DNA from 2 places in the Streptomyces showdoensis genome. Region 2 is predicted to be linked to the other one. Evidence: riboswitches for the same ligand, from Rfam matches in the RefSeq annotation. Region 2 holds a riboswitch; the other holds the start of a gene.
What was found. A riboswitch is a leader RNA that binds a small molecule or an ion and turns the genes downstream of it on or off. The one in region 2 is predicted to bind S-adenosylmethionine.
Positions count from the first base shown of each region.

Region 1 (6,504 bases), 2.3 Mb from region 2:
GCCGCCTCCAGCGCCAGCGGCGCCTCGGACGTCCTGGAGAAGCTCGGCGTCAACCTGGAGCTGACCCCGAGGCGGGTGGCCGAGGTCGCCGACGAGGCCGGCATCACCTTCTGCTTCGCCGTGAAGTTCCACCCGGCGCTGCGCCACGTGGCGAAGGCCCGCAAGGAGCTGGGCATCCGCACGGTCTTCAACTTCCTGGGACCGCTCACCAACCCCGCCCGGGTCCGGGCCCAGGCGACCGGCGTGGCCGACGCCCGGATGGCCCCGATCGTCGCCGGAGTGCTCGCCGAGCGCGGCTCCTCGGCGCTGGTCTTCCGCGGGGACGACGGACTGGACGAGCTGACCACCACCGCGACCTCGCGGGTGTGGATCGTCCGGGACGGCACCGTCCGCGAGGAGTCCTTCGACCCGCGGGACGTCGGCATCGACATCGTCCCGGTGGAGGCCCTGCGCGGCGCCGACGCCTCGTACAACGCCGACGTGGCCCGCCGCCTGCTGGCCGGCGAGACCGGTCCGGTGCGGGACGCGGTGCTGCTGAACTCGGCGGCCGCGCTCACCGCCCTCGCGCCCGGCGAGGGCACCCTGGCGGAGCAGCTGCGCGCGGGCATCGCCCGCGCGGCCGAGTCCATCGACTCCGGCGCGGCCCGCCGGGCCCTGGAGCGCTGGATCGCGGCCAGCAACGCCTAGCCACGGCACGCGCCCCGGCCGACCTCCCCGCAGCCCCGTTCCGAATGCCGGAACGGGGTTGCGTCGTCGTGATCGACTGGCATAGGTTCTGTGACAGGTCATGAGTGACAGCGAAAAAGCCCCGGCTCGCTGTCCGGCAACCCTCCGTCCGTGGCGGGGTGCCCCGGGTGAAGACCAGGCCGTACGAGCAGAAGCCTGCGGCAAGCGCGGACCCCTGCGCACAACCCTGGGGTCCTTGGTCCTCTAGGGAGCAGTGTCTCGTGAGCAAGCGAATGCGTTAGGGCCGTCGGCCCCCTTCTTCACCGAACACCCGTACGCGGCACCCCTCTTCGCGCTGCCCTGCGGGCTCTTTCACGCCTTTTCGCGCCCCTTTTCTGCCGGGAGATACCGTCATGTCCGCATGCCCGAACGCCGCCACCGCCACCGCTTCCGCCGCCTCCGACGAGTGCGCCGAGCCCTGCTGCACCGCCCCGCTGCCGGTGCTCGGCCGGGACGTCACCGTCCCGCTGGTCACCGGCGGCGAGGCCGGCTACGCGGCGCTCGACTACGCCGCCAGCGCCCCGGCCCTGCAGCGGGTGTGGGACGACGTCGCCGCGTATGCCCCCTACTACGGCAGCGTCCACCGCGGCGCCGGCTACCTCTCCCAGCTCTCCACCGACCTCTTCGAGAACAGCCGCGCCACCGTCGCCGAGTTCCTCGACTGCCGCCCCGGCGACCAGGTCGTCTTCACCCGCTCCACCACCGACTCGCTCAACCTCCTCGCCCAGGTGCTCCCCGCCGACTGCCAGGTCTTCGTCTTCGAGACCGAGCACCACGCCTCGCTGCTGCCCTGGCGCGACGCCCGGGTCACCTACCTCAACGCGCCGCGCACCCCGCGCCAGGCCGTCGAGACCCTGGAGCGGGCCCTCGCCGACCGCGACCCCTACGGTCCCGCCCTGGTCTGCGTGACCGGCGCCTCCAACGTCACCGGCGAGCTGTGGCCGGTGAAGGAGCTGGCCGCCGCCGCGCACGCCCACGGCGCGCGGATCGTCCTGGACGCTGCCCAGCTCGCGCCCCACCACCCGGTCTCCGTGCAGGAGCTGGACGTCGACTGGGTCGCCTTCTCCGGGCACAAGCTGTACGCCCCCTTCGGCTCCGGCGTGCTGGCCGGCCGCGCCGACTGGCTGCAGGACTCCGAGCCCTACCTCGCGGGCGGCGGCGCCTCCCGCAAGGTGGCCCGCCGGGCCGACGGTGGTGTGGACGTGGAGTGGCACACCACCGCGGCCCGGCACGAGGCCGGTTCGCCCAACGTCATCGGTGTCTACTCCATCGCCTCCGCCTGCAAGGCGCTCACCGAGGCCGGCTTCGACCGGCTCGTCGCCCGTGAGCAGTACCTGATCGCGAAGGTCCGCGAGGGCCTGGCCGAGGTGCCCGAGGTGCGGGTGCTCTCGCTCTTCGGCGACGACGCTCCCCGGGTGGGCGTCATCTCCTTCGTCGTGGACGGCTGGAACAGCTCCCACTTCGCCGCGGCGCTCTCCGCCGAGTACGGCATCGGCGTCCGCGACGGCCTGTTCTGCGCCCACCCGCTGGTGCGCACCCTGCTCGGCAGCGACCCGCAGGACCCGGGCGAGTGCGGCGCCCCCGAGGCTGCGCCCGGCGAGCGGTCCCTCAACGCCATCCGGGTGAGCTTCGGCGCGGGCACCCCGGACGAGCACGTGGAGCGGTTCGTCGGCGCGGTGAAGCAGCTGGTGCGCGAGGGCGCCCAGTGGAAGTACCGCACCGAGGACGGCCGCTGCGTGCCCGACCGCGGCTGAGCTGCCTCCCCCGTACGGGTGAACACGACGAAGCCGGCCTCCCGCGGGGGAGAGGCCGGCTTCACTCGTGCGCGCGCGGTCTCAGGACTCCAGGCCGATGGCGAAGGCCGCGTCCAGGTCGTTCTGGGAGTAGGCGCGGAAGGCGACGTGGGTGTCGGTGCCCTCGACGCCGGGGATCTTGCTGATCCTGCCGGGGATGACATCGGCGAGGTCGTCGTGGCGCGGCACCCGGACCATGGCGATCAGGTCGTACGTCCCGGTCACCGAGAAGACCTCGCTGACGCTGTCGATCGCGGCGATCGACTCGGCGATCTCGGGGATCCGGTCCACGCTGGTCTTGATGAGCACGATCGCGGTGATCACGGCTGGCTTTCTCCCTCGGTGGCCGCGGCTGGTGGCTTCACTTTAACGCCACCCCTGTACCGGCCCCACGCGTAGAGGAAGCCGAGGGCGAAGCCGACCACGTGCGCCAGGTACGCCACCCCCGGCCCCGCCCCGGCCGAACGCGCCGCCAGCCACTGGAGCGCGAACCAGAAGATCAGCACGATCCAGGCGGGGAAACGCAGCGGCAGGAAGAAGAGGAAGGGGAAGAGGCTGGTCACCCGGGAGCGCGGGAAGAGGTAGAGGAAGGCCCCGAGCACCCCCGAGATCGCCCCCGACGCCCCCACCAGGGTCTGCTCGCTGTCGGCGTGCGCGGCCGCGTAGCCCAGCAGGGCCAGATAGCCGCAGCCCAGATAGAAGAGGGCGAACGAGACCGGCCCCATCCGCTCCTCGGCCATCGCGCCGAAGACGTACAGGAACAGCATGTTCCCCAGCAGGTGCAGCCAGCTGCCGTGCACGAACAGCGCGGTCAGCGGGGTGAGCAGGGCGCGCGGCCGCCCGGCCATGAGTTCGGCCGGGATCACTCCCCAGCGCTCGAAGTAGGCGCTCTGCGCCGCGAGCAGCCGGTCGCCGGTGCCGTACCCGGGGTTGAGCCCCGACACCGGACTGAGGGCGAAGAGGAGCACGCACAGCGCGATCAGGCCGTACGTCACGGTCGGCCCGTTCCGGGCCCCCTGCCACGTGCCGCGGGCCGTGCCCCGCCAGTCGATCATGGACAGATCATGGCGTACCGGGGTCGAACTGGACAGAGTGCCTCGCCGTGACGCGGGGTACCCGGGAGGCCGTAGGGTTACGGGCAGACTTCCGCAGTCCGACGGCGCACCGCGGTCCCGTACAACCCCGGAATTCCAGGGAAAGCCCAGAAAGAGGCGGCACGATGACGACGGTTCCCCTGCCGACCCCGGAGACCCGCTGGCGTTGCACGCTCTGCGGCAACCTGACCCGCTTCGACGTCACGCGGTCCTCCAAGGTCGTCGAGTACGTCCATCTGGACCTCGCCGGAGAGCCCAAGGTCGAGGAGCGCGAGGTGGTCAGTGAGACCATCGAGTCGGTCCGGTGCCGCTGGTGCAACGCGGTGGACCAGATCGAATTGGTGGACAGGCCGGGTTCCGCTTCCTGAGAAGCGGCCCGCGAGGGCGACGACGACAGGGAAGTGGGGTGACGGATCGTGGAGCAGCCCGCGCACGGTGAAGAACCGACGGGCTCGGCGGACGACGCCGCCGAGGCGCTCGACCGCCCGCTGCCCGAGCTCGTACGGCGCAAGGTGGTCGCGCTGGTCGCGGACGCCTTCGGCGGGCTGACCGTCGCCGAGCTCCCCGGCCCGCTGCGCCAGTACGCCCGCTTCACCGCCTCCCGCCGGGCCAAGTTCGCCGGGAACGCGATGGCGGCCGCCCTGGAGAGCGACCCGCTCTTCCGGCAGCGGATCGGCGAGCGGTTCAAGGAGTCCCAGCCCGAGCTGGCGGGTGCCGTCGAGTCCGGCGCCCCGCCCGCCGCCGCCGACCCCGTCGACGTGGCCGCGGCCGCCTACGTGCTGCGCCCGGCCGGCTGGGGCAAGCTGGTCGCCGCCGCCGGCGAGGAGGCCGAGCGCGCCGACGCCGAGCGCGCCGACGAGGCCGGCCGGCGCGAACTGGAGCGGCTGCGCGAGGAGGTCGCGAGCGCCCGCGAGCGCACCCGGACCGAGACCGAGCAGCTGCGCCACGAGCTGGAGGCGGCCCGCAAGGAAGCGGAATCGCTTCACCGCAAGCTGCGCAGCGCCCAGAGCGACGTGAAGCGCGGCGAGGCCGCGCTGCGGCGCGTCCAGGCCGAGACCGACGCCGCCAGGGCCGAGGCCGCCGCCCAGGTCTCCGCCGCCGAGAGCGAGAGCCGGCGGCTCAAGGCCCGGCTCGGCGAGGTGGAGGCGGCCCTGGAGGCCAGCCGCCGCGCAGCCCGCGAGGGACGCTCGGTGGAGGACATGCGGCTGCGGCTGCTCCTGGACACCGTGCTCGACGCGGCCCAGGGGCTGCGCCGCGAACTGGCCCTGCCCCCGGTCTCGATGCACCCCGCGGACACCGTGGACGCGGTCGAGCCGGGCCGGATGTCACCGAAGGACATCGCGGCACGCGCCTTGTCCGAGACCGACCCGGCGCTCCTGGACCAGCTGCTCGAACTGCCCCAGGCGCACCTGGTGGTGGACGGCTACAACGTCACCAAGACCGGCTATCCGACGATGCCGCTGGAGAAGCAGCGGCTGCGGCTGCTGGGCGGCCTGTCCGCCCTCGCGGCCCGCTCGGGCGCCGAGATCACCTGTGTCTTCGACGGGGCGGAGCTCGCCGCGCCGGTGCTGCTCGCCCCGCCGCGCGGGGTGCGCGTGCTGTTCTCCAAGCCCGGTGTCACCGCGGACGAGTTGATCCGTCAGCTGGTGCGGGCCGAGCCGCCGGGCCGTCCGGTGGTGGTGGTCTCCACCGACCGCGAGGTCGCCGACGGGGTCGCCAAGTCCGGTGCGCGGCCGGTCGCGTCCGCCTTGCTGCTGAAGAGGCTTTCGCGCCTCTCGTGACGGATCGCCAACACCTGGGCCCGATGTCCGTTTTCTGATCGGCGCAGGGTCAAGTGACCATTACTGCCCGTGTGATGCGTGTGAATACTTTGTCGCGCGAGCGAGATTTTGCCTATCGGGATTTGAACTGATCACAAGATGGTCACTAGGGTCGGGGCTCGAACCTTCGCGCGGTTGATCATCCATCCGGGATGGCAGCGGAGGGCCCGCCTGCCGTTCATCCGGTCGGCGGCTGAAGGAAGAAGGAGCTCGCCTTCGTGGCGTCCCACCGTCGTCCCAAGCAGCCGAGCCGCACCCGTGTGACCGTGCTCACCGCGACCGCCGGCCTCGCCGTCGCGATCTCCGCCCAGACCGGAGCCTCCGCGGCTCCCGCCAAGCCGAAGATCGACGAGGTCAAGTCCAAGGTCGACAAGCTCTACCACGAGGCCGAAGAGGCCACGGAGCAGGCCAACCTGGCCGAGGAGCGTCGCGAGAAGCTCCACAAGGAGATCGACGCCCTCCAGGACAAGGTCGCCCGTGGTCAGCAGGACCTCAACACCCTGCGCGACCAGATCGGTTCGGTCGCCAGCGCCCAGTACCGCTCCGGCGGCATCGACCCGGCGCTCCAGCTCTTCCTCTCCGCGGACCCGGACACCTACCTCGACAAGGCGTCCGCGATCGACCAGCTCGGCGCCAAGCAGGCCGACGTGCTGCAGTCGATCCAGGCCAAGCAGCGCACGCTGGCCCAGCAGCGCACCGAGGCCTCGACCAAGCTGGCCGACCTCGAGGACGTCCGCAAGACGCTCGACGAGAAGAAGAAGAAGTCCACGGCCAAGCTGGCCGAGGCCCGCAAGCTGCTCAACACGCTGACCGCCGCCGAGCGCGCCAAGATGCAGCAGGACGAGCAGCGCGCCAGCCGCGCCGCCGGCGACCGCGTCGACCTCGGCAACGAGGTGCCCGCCTCGCAGCGCGGCGCCGCCGCCCTCAACGCGGCCGCCACCCAGATCGGCAAGCCGTACGCCCGCGGAGCCACCGGCCCCAGCTCCTACGACTGCTCCGGTCTGACGCAGTGGGCCTACCGCCAGGCCAACGTCTCGATCACCCGCACCACCTACACCCAGCAGAACGACG
Region 1 is NZ_BAAAXG010000026.1:3,520,481-3,526,984, forward strand. Features, by position in the region: gene trpD (anthranilate phosphoribosyltransferase) at 1-687, shown strand, start outside; SAM riboswitch class IV at 784-900, shown strand; gene ABD981_RS29130 (aminotransferase class V-fold PLP-dependent enzyme) at 1,080-2,480, shown strand; gene ABD981_RS29135 (Lrp/AsnC family transcriptional regulator) at 2,562-2,843, opposite strand; gene ABD981_RS29140 (rhomboid family intramembrane serine protease) at 2,840-3,574, opposite strand; gene ABD981_RS29145 (hypothetical protein) at 3,739-3,981, shown strand; gene ABD981_RS29150 (NYN domain-containing protein) at 4,030-5,394, shown strand; gene ABD981_RS29155 (C40 family peptidase) at 5,652-6,504, shown strand, end outside.
Region 1: another riboswitch for S-adenosylmethionine. It lies ahead of ABD981_RS29130 (aminotransferase class V-fold PLP-dependent enzyme); the one in region 2 lies ahead of thrC (threonine synthase).

Region 2 (6,504 bases):
CCGGGCCGCGATTCGATGCCACGAGGACGGAAGCCATGGGGCGAACCTAGCCCGTCCGGTAAACGCTCAAACGTACGGATACCAGACAGGGGGCGCGAAGTCGCCGTCAGTAGTCGCGGCGGCCGCGGACCGCCGCCCGTGCCACCAGGCCGGTCGCCGCGAGCGCCAGGGCCAGCCCGCCCAGCAGCCACAGCCGCTCCCGGTTCGCGCCGGCACCCGCCGTCACGCTGCCCCGGGGGGCGGGGCGCGGGGCCGGCGGGACCGCCACGTGAACGGTGCCGGAGCCGTGGCCGGGGCCCAGGGCGGCGGGGTCGATCCGCTGCGCGGCGAAGGTGGTGGTGCCGGTGCCCTGCCGGGCGGCGGCCGGGGCGGCTCCCCCGGGGGAGAGCGGCCCGGCCATCAGGCCGAGGGTCGCCAGCAGGATGCCCGTTCTGGTCGTGAACCGCATGAAACGGAAATTTATGCAGAAAGCACTATTTTCGTGCGTTACGCCACGCGGCGCCGGGCGTACTCCGCGATCTCCGCCATCGGCGGGCGCTCCTCGGTGTCCACCGGGTACGTACGCGGCTCGAAGCCCCGCTCGCCCCGCTCGAACTGGGTCAGCCAGGGCCGCACCAGGTGCCCCCGCGACAGCCGCAGCTGCGCCGTCCGGTAGATCGCGGCCGCCATCCGGCCCAGCGCCTGCCCGTCCTGGTGCCGGTGCTTGCGCACCCCCACGTCCACCTGCGCGAGCGCGTCCAGGCCCACCGTGTGCAGCGCGTCGACGAGCAGGCCCAGCTCCACTCCGTAACCGACCGGGAACGGCAGCCGCTCCAGCAGCGAGCGCCGCGCCGCGTACTCGCCGCCCAGCGGCTGGACGAAGCCGGCCAGCTGCGGCCAGTGCAGATTGAGCAGCGGGCGCGCCACCAGCTCCGTCACCCGACCGCCCTGACCAGGGGTGTCGCCGAGCGGGCGGTCGTACATCGCCTTCACGAAGTCGACGTCCGGCTCGGTGAGCAGCGGGCCCACGATGCCGGAGACGAAGTCCGCGGAGAAGTCCCGCAGGTCCGCGTCGACGAAGCAGACCACGTCCCCGGTCGTCACCATCAGTGACCGCCAGAGGACCTCGCCCTTGCCGGGCACCGCCGGTATCCGGGGCAGGATCGCGTCGCGCGCCACCACCCGCGCGCCGGCCGCCGCCGCGACCTCCGCCGTACGGTCCGTCGAGCCCGAGTCGATCACCACGAGCTCGTCCACCAGCGGCACCGCCTCGGTCATCAGCTCGCGGCGGATCACCGAGACGATCGCGCCGACCGTCGCCTCCTCGTTCAGCGCGGGCAGCACCACGCTGACCTTCGTGCCGCGCTTGGCGGCGAGGACGCGCTCCAGCGGGCGGTCGGCAACGGACCAGGACCGCCGGGCCAGCCAGCGCTCCACCTCTTCCAGCAACGTGATCTCCATCTCGCGGATCGGACGACCGTCTCCACCTTCGAAGCCTTCGGTTACAGTCTTGAACAACGCGGATCCCCGATGCATGTCGGGGTGCCGACCGCGTCTCACAATCGAATACCGCTCATCCAGAGGGGCAGAGGGAAACGGCCCGTTGAAGCCCCGGCAACCCTCCAGTCGGTCACTCGTCCACCCGTCTCCCGGCCACCACCCCAGGTGGAGCCCTGACGGGCGCTGCTCATAGCGCGAGGTCCCCGGCTAGGGAAGGTGCCAAATCCGTCTCATGGCGAAAAATTCGTCATGGGAAAGATGAGGAGAAAGGGCCTCGCCTCCATGGCTGTACAGACCGTCGCACCCGGAACCACCGTCGACCTCGGTCCCGCTTCCGGACTCTCCTGTCGCGAATGCGGTGAATCCTTCCCGCTCGGCCCGATCTTCGCCTGCGAACTGTGTTTCGGCCCGCTCGAAGTCGCGTACGAGCTGCCCTCCGGTGACCCGGAGGAGCTGCGCAAGCGCATCGAGGCCGGCCCCGCCAACATCTGGCGCTACGCCCCGCTGCTGCCCGTCCCGGCCGACGTCGCCGAGAAGCCCAACCTGAACCCCGGCTGGACCCCGCTGGTCAAGGCCGACAACCTGGCCCGCGAGCTCGGCGTCGAGCCCGGGAAGCTGTTCGTCAAGGACGACTCCGGCAACCCGACCCACTCCTTCAAGGACCGGGTCGTCGCCCAGGCCATCGAGGCCGCCCGCGCCTTCGGCTTCACCACCCTCTCCTGCTCCTCCACCGGCAACCTGGCCGGCGCCGTCGGCGCCGCCGCCGCCCGGGCCGGCTTCCGCTCCTGCGTCTTCATCCCGCACGACCTGGAGCAGGGCAAGGTCGTCATGGCCGGCGTCTACGGCGGCGACCTGGTCGCCATCGAGGGCAACTACGACGACGTCAACCGCTTCTGCTCGGAGCTCATCGGCGACCCGCTGGGCGAGGGCTGGGGCTTCGTCAACGTCAACCTGCGCCCGTACTACGGCGAGGGCTCCAAGACCCTCGCGTACGAGATCTGCGAGCAGCTCGGCTGGGTCATCCCGGACCAGCTGGTGATCCCGATCGCCTCCGGCTCGCAGCTCACCAAGATCGACAAGGGTCTGCAGGAGCTCATCAAGCTGGGCCTGGTCGAGGACAAGCCGTACAAGATCTTCGGCGCCCAGGCCGAGGGCTGCTCCCCGGTCTCGGTCGCCTTCAAGGCCGGCCACGACGTCGTGAAGCCCCAGAAGCCGAACACCATCGCCAAGTCGCTCGCCATCGGCAACCCGGCCGACGGCCCGTACGTGCTCGACATCGCCCGCCGCACCGGCGGCGCCGTGGAGGACGTGAACGACGAGCAGGTCGTCGACGCGATCAAGCTCCTCGCCCGCACCGAGGGCATCTTCGCCGAGACCGCGGGCGGCGTGACCGTCGGCGTCACGCGGAAGCTGGTCGAGGCCGGCCTCATCGACCCGGCGCTGACGACGGTGGTCCTCAACACCGGCGACGGCCTCAAGACCCTGGACGCCGTGGCCGACAGTTCTCAGGCGACCGCCACCATCCGCCCGAGCCTGGACGCGTTCCGCGACGCGGGCCTGGCCCACTGAAAGGTACGTGACCCCATGGCCGTCACCGTCCGCATCCCCACCATCCTCCGCACCTACACCGGCGGCGCGTCCGAGGTGAAGGCGGAGGGCGCGACCCTCGCCGAGGTCATCGCCGACCTGGAGAAGAACCACGCCGGCATCGCCGCCCGCGTCCTGGACGACCAGGGCAAGCTGCGCCGCTTCGTCAACGTGTACGTCAACGACGACGACGTGCGCTTCGAGCAGGGTCTGGAGACCGCCACGCCCGACGGCGCGGGCGTCTCGATCATCCCCGCCGTCGCCGGCGGCTGCTGAGCCGTCACCCCGCCCGGGTCGGCTTACCGGCGGTACCCGTCTTATCTGAATTGCCCCTTCCGCGAGAAGAAGCGGAAGGGGCAATTCTGCATGGTTGAGCGCGGTAGAGTTGGGGAAGTCCCCTCCGCTGCTCATGCCAGACGCATATGAGAATGCGCCCGCGCGCGACAAGAAGCAGCCAAAGTGCCCGTGCCTTGTGTACCTTCTGCGCGCTTTGCCCGGCCCGACTTGACCCGGAATTCAAGGGATTCTCCCCAATTCCCCTTTCCGGCGTGCCCAGAATTCTCGTCGGATTGACCTGTTGCAGAGGGCAGTTGGGCAGATACATTCAGCCGCGGTCGACGCGTTCCGGCGCAGGGTCTGACCCGGGTCCGCGAAGTGCGGTCCCGCGCAAGGGCCAGTAATAGGGGAGTTAGGCATGGCTCAGGGCACCGTCAAGTGGTTCAACGCGGAGAAGGGCTACGGCTTCATCGCGGTCGACGGTGGTGCGGATGTTTTCGTCCACTACAGCGCGATCCAGATGGACGGCTACCGCACCCTTGAAGAAGGGCAGCGGGTCGAGTTCGAGATCTCGCAGGGCCAGAAGGGTCCGCAGGCGGACATGGTCAAGCTCGCCACCGCCTGAGCGCGGCGCGATCGGCCACCGACGCACTTCCGTCGAGGGGCCCGCATCCGTAACCGGATGCGGGCCCCTCGTCATGTCCGGCGTCCGCCGTCATGTGCGCCGGGCTCGTGCGCCGGGCTCGTGCGCGCGGCGCGCGCGTTCGTGGGTGACCGATCCTCGGTAGTCGCTTGCACTCGCATGGGGCGAGTGCTAATCATTGGCGTTAGCACTCTGAAGGTGAGAGTGCTTACGAGGATCGGGCAGACGAGGCCCGCGGCCAGGTGGGGCAAGGAACCACAGGGCACGCAGGCCGTCCGTCGCGGGCGTCGGCGCGGTCCAGGAGCGTTATCCACCCCATGTCCGGGAGGACCACTTCACATGGCCAAGATCATCGCGTTCGACGAGGAGGCCCGGCGCGGTCTCGAGCGCGGCATGAACCAGCTCGCTGACGCCGTCAAGGTCACCCTCGGCCCCAAGGGCCGCAACGTCGTCCTCGAGAAGAAGTGGGGCGCCCCCACGATCACCAACGATGGTGTCTCCATCGCCAAGGAGATCGAGCTCGAGGACCCGTACGAGAAGATCGGCGCCGAGCTGGTCAAGGAAGTCGCCAAGAAGACGGACGACGTCGCCGGCGACGGTACGACCACCGCCACCGTCCTCGCCCAGGCGCTCGTCCGCGAGGGTCTGCGCAACGTGGCCGCCGGTGCCAACCCGATGGCTCTCAAGCGCGGCATCGAGAAGGCCGTCGAGGCCGTCTCGGGCGCCCTGCTCGAGCAGGCGAAGGATGTCGAGACCAAGGAGCAGATCGCTTCCACGGCCTCCATCTCCGCCGCCGACACCCAGATCGGCGAGCTCATCGCCGAGGCGATGGACAAGGTCGGCAAGGAAGGCGTCATCACCGTCGAGGAGTCGCAGACCTTCGGGCTCGAGCTCGAGCTCACCGAGGGCATGCGCTTCGACAAGGGCTACATCTCGGCGTACTTCGCGACCGACATGGAGCGCATGGAGGCGGCCCTGGATGACCCGTACATCCTGATCGTCAACTCCAAGATCTCCTCGGTCAAGGACCTGCTCCCGCTCCTCGAGAAGGTCATGCAGTCGGGCAAGCCCCTGCTGATCATCGCCGAGGACGTCGAGGGCGAGGCCCTGTCGACCCTGGTCGTCAACAAGATCCGCGGCACCTTCAAGTCCGTCGCGGTCAAGGCCCCGGGCTTCGGCGACCGCCGCAAGGCCATGCTGAACGACATCGCCATCCTCACCGGCGGCACGGTCATCTCCGAGGAGGTCGGCCTCAAGCTGGAGAACGCGGGCCTCGACCTGCTGGGCCGCGCCCGCAAGGTCGTCATCACCAAGGACGAGACCACCATCGTCGACGGTGCCGGTGACAGCGAGCAGGTCGCCGGTCGCGTGAACCAGATCCGCGCCGAGATCGAGAACAGCGACTCGGACTACGACCGCGAGAAGCTCCAGGAGCGCCTGGCGAAGCTCGCCGGTGGCGTCGCCGTCATCAAGGCCGGTGCCGCGACCGAGGTCGAGCTCAAGGAGCGCAAGCACCGCATCGAGGACGCCGTGCGCAACGCGAAGGCGGCCGTCGAGGAGGGCATCGTCGCCGGTGGCGGCGTGGCCCTGCTGCAGGCCTCCGCGGTCTTCGAGAAGCTGGAGCTGGACGGCGACGAGGCCACCGGTGCCAACGCCGTCAAGCTGGCCCTGGAGGCCCCGCTCAAGCAGATCGCCGTCAACGGTGGTCTCGAGGGTGGCGTCGTCGTCGAGAAGGTGCGCAACCTCCCCGTCGGCCACGGTCTGAACGCCGCGTCCGGTGAGTACGTCGACATGATCGCCGAGGGCATCATCGACCCGGCGAAGGTCACCCGCTCCGCGCTGCAGAACGCGGCGTCCATCGCGGCCCTGTTCCTCACCACCGAGGCCGTCATCGCCGACAAGCCGGAGAAGGCGTCCGCGCCGGCCGGCGGCGGCATGCCGGGCGGTGACATGGACTTCTGATCCTCGTAGAGGATCGGTCGTTCATCGCTGAACGCGACGAAGGGCGGCACCCCCCAGCGGGGGTGCCGCCCTTCGGTCATGTGCGGGCCTCCGCCCGCCGGGCGTCAGCGGACGTCGACGTAGTCGCCCTTGCCGGCCGCGTCGAAGTGCGACGCGTCACCGACGTAGACGATCGTGTACGTCCCGTCCACCGAGGTCCGCGCCTTCAGGCTCGTCCTGCCCGCGGCGTTGGTGCGGCCCCAGGCGACGGTCTTCCACGTCTTCGAGCCCCATGCGGCGAAGCGCAGCTGCACCGGCTGGTTGGCCAGCGGCTTCCAGCCCGCCAGGTCGTGCTGCACCGTGCCCGTCACCGTGATCTCGGCGCCCTTGCGGACCGGCTCCGGGGTCGCGTCCACGGCCAGGACGCGGGTGGAGGTGCGGGCCGCGTGGAAGGTCCGGCTGAGGGACCCGGCGTACATCGACGTGCCGACCGTGCGGAGCCGGAACCAGCCGCCCTTGGTGGTCAGGCCGAGGCCGAACGACACGCGCACGTTGGTGGAGAGGGTGGTCGAGGCGAC
Region 2 is NZ_BAAAXG010000026.1:1,239,083-1,245,586, reverse strand. Features, by position in the region: gene ABD981_RS18395 (alpha,alpha-trehalose-phosphate synthase (UDP-forming)) at 1-37, opposite strand, end outside; gene ABD981_RS18390 (hypothetical protein) at 107-448, opposite strand; gene ABD981_RS18385 (glucosyl-3-phosphoglycerate synthase) at 487-1,428, opposite strand; SAM riboswitch class I at 1,550-1,744, shown strand; gene thrC (threonine synthase) at 1,762-3,048, shown strand; gene ABD981_RS18375 (MoaD/ThiS family protein) at 3,064-3,342, shown strand; gene ABD981_RS18370 (cold-shock protein) at 3,761-3,967, shown strand; gene groL (chaperonin GroEL) at 4,325-5,947, shown strand; gene ABD981_RS18360 (peptidase associated/transthyretin-like domain-containing protein) at 6,052-6,504, opposite strand, start outside.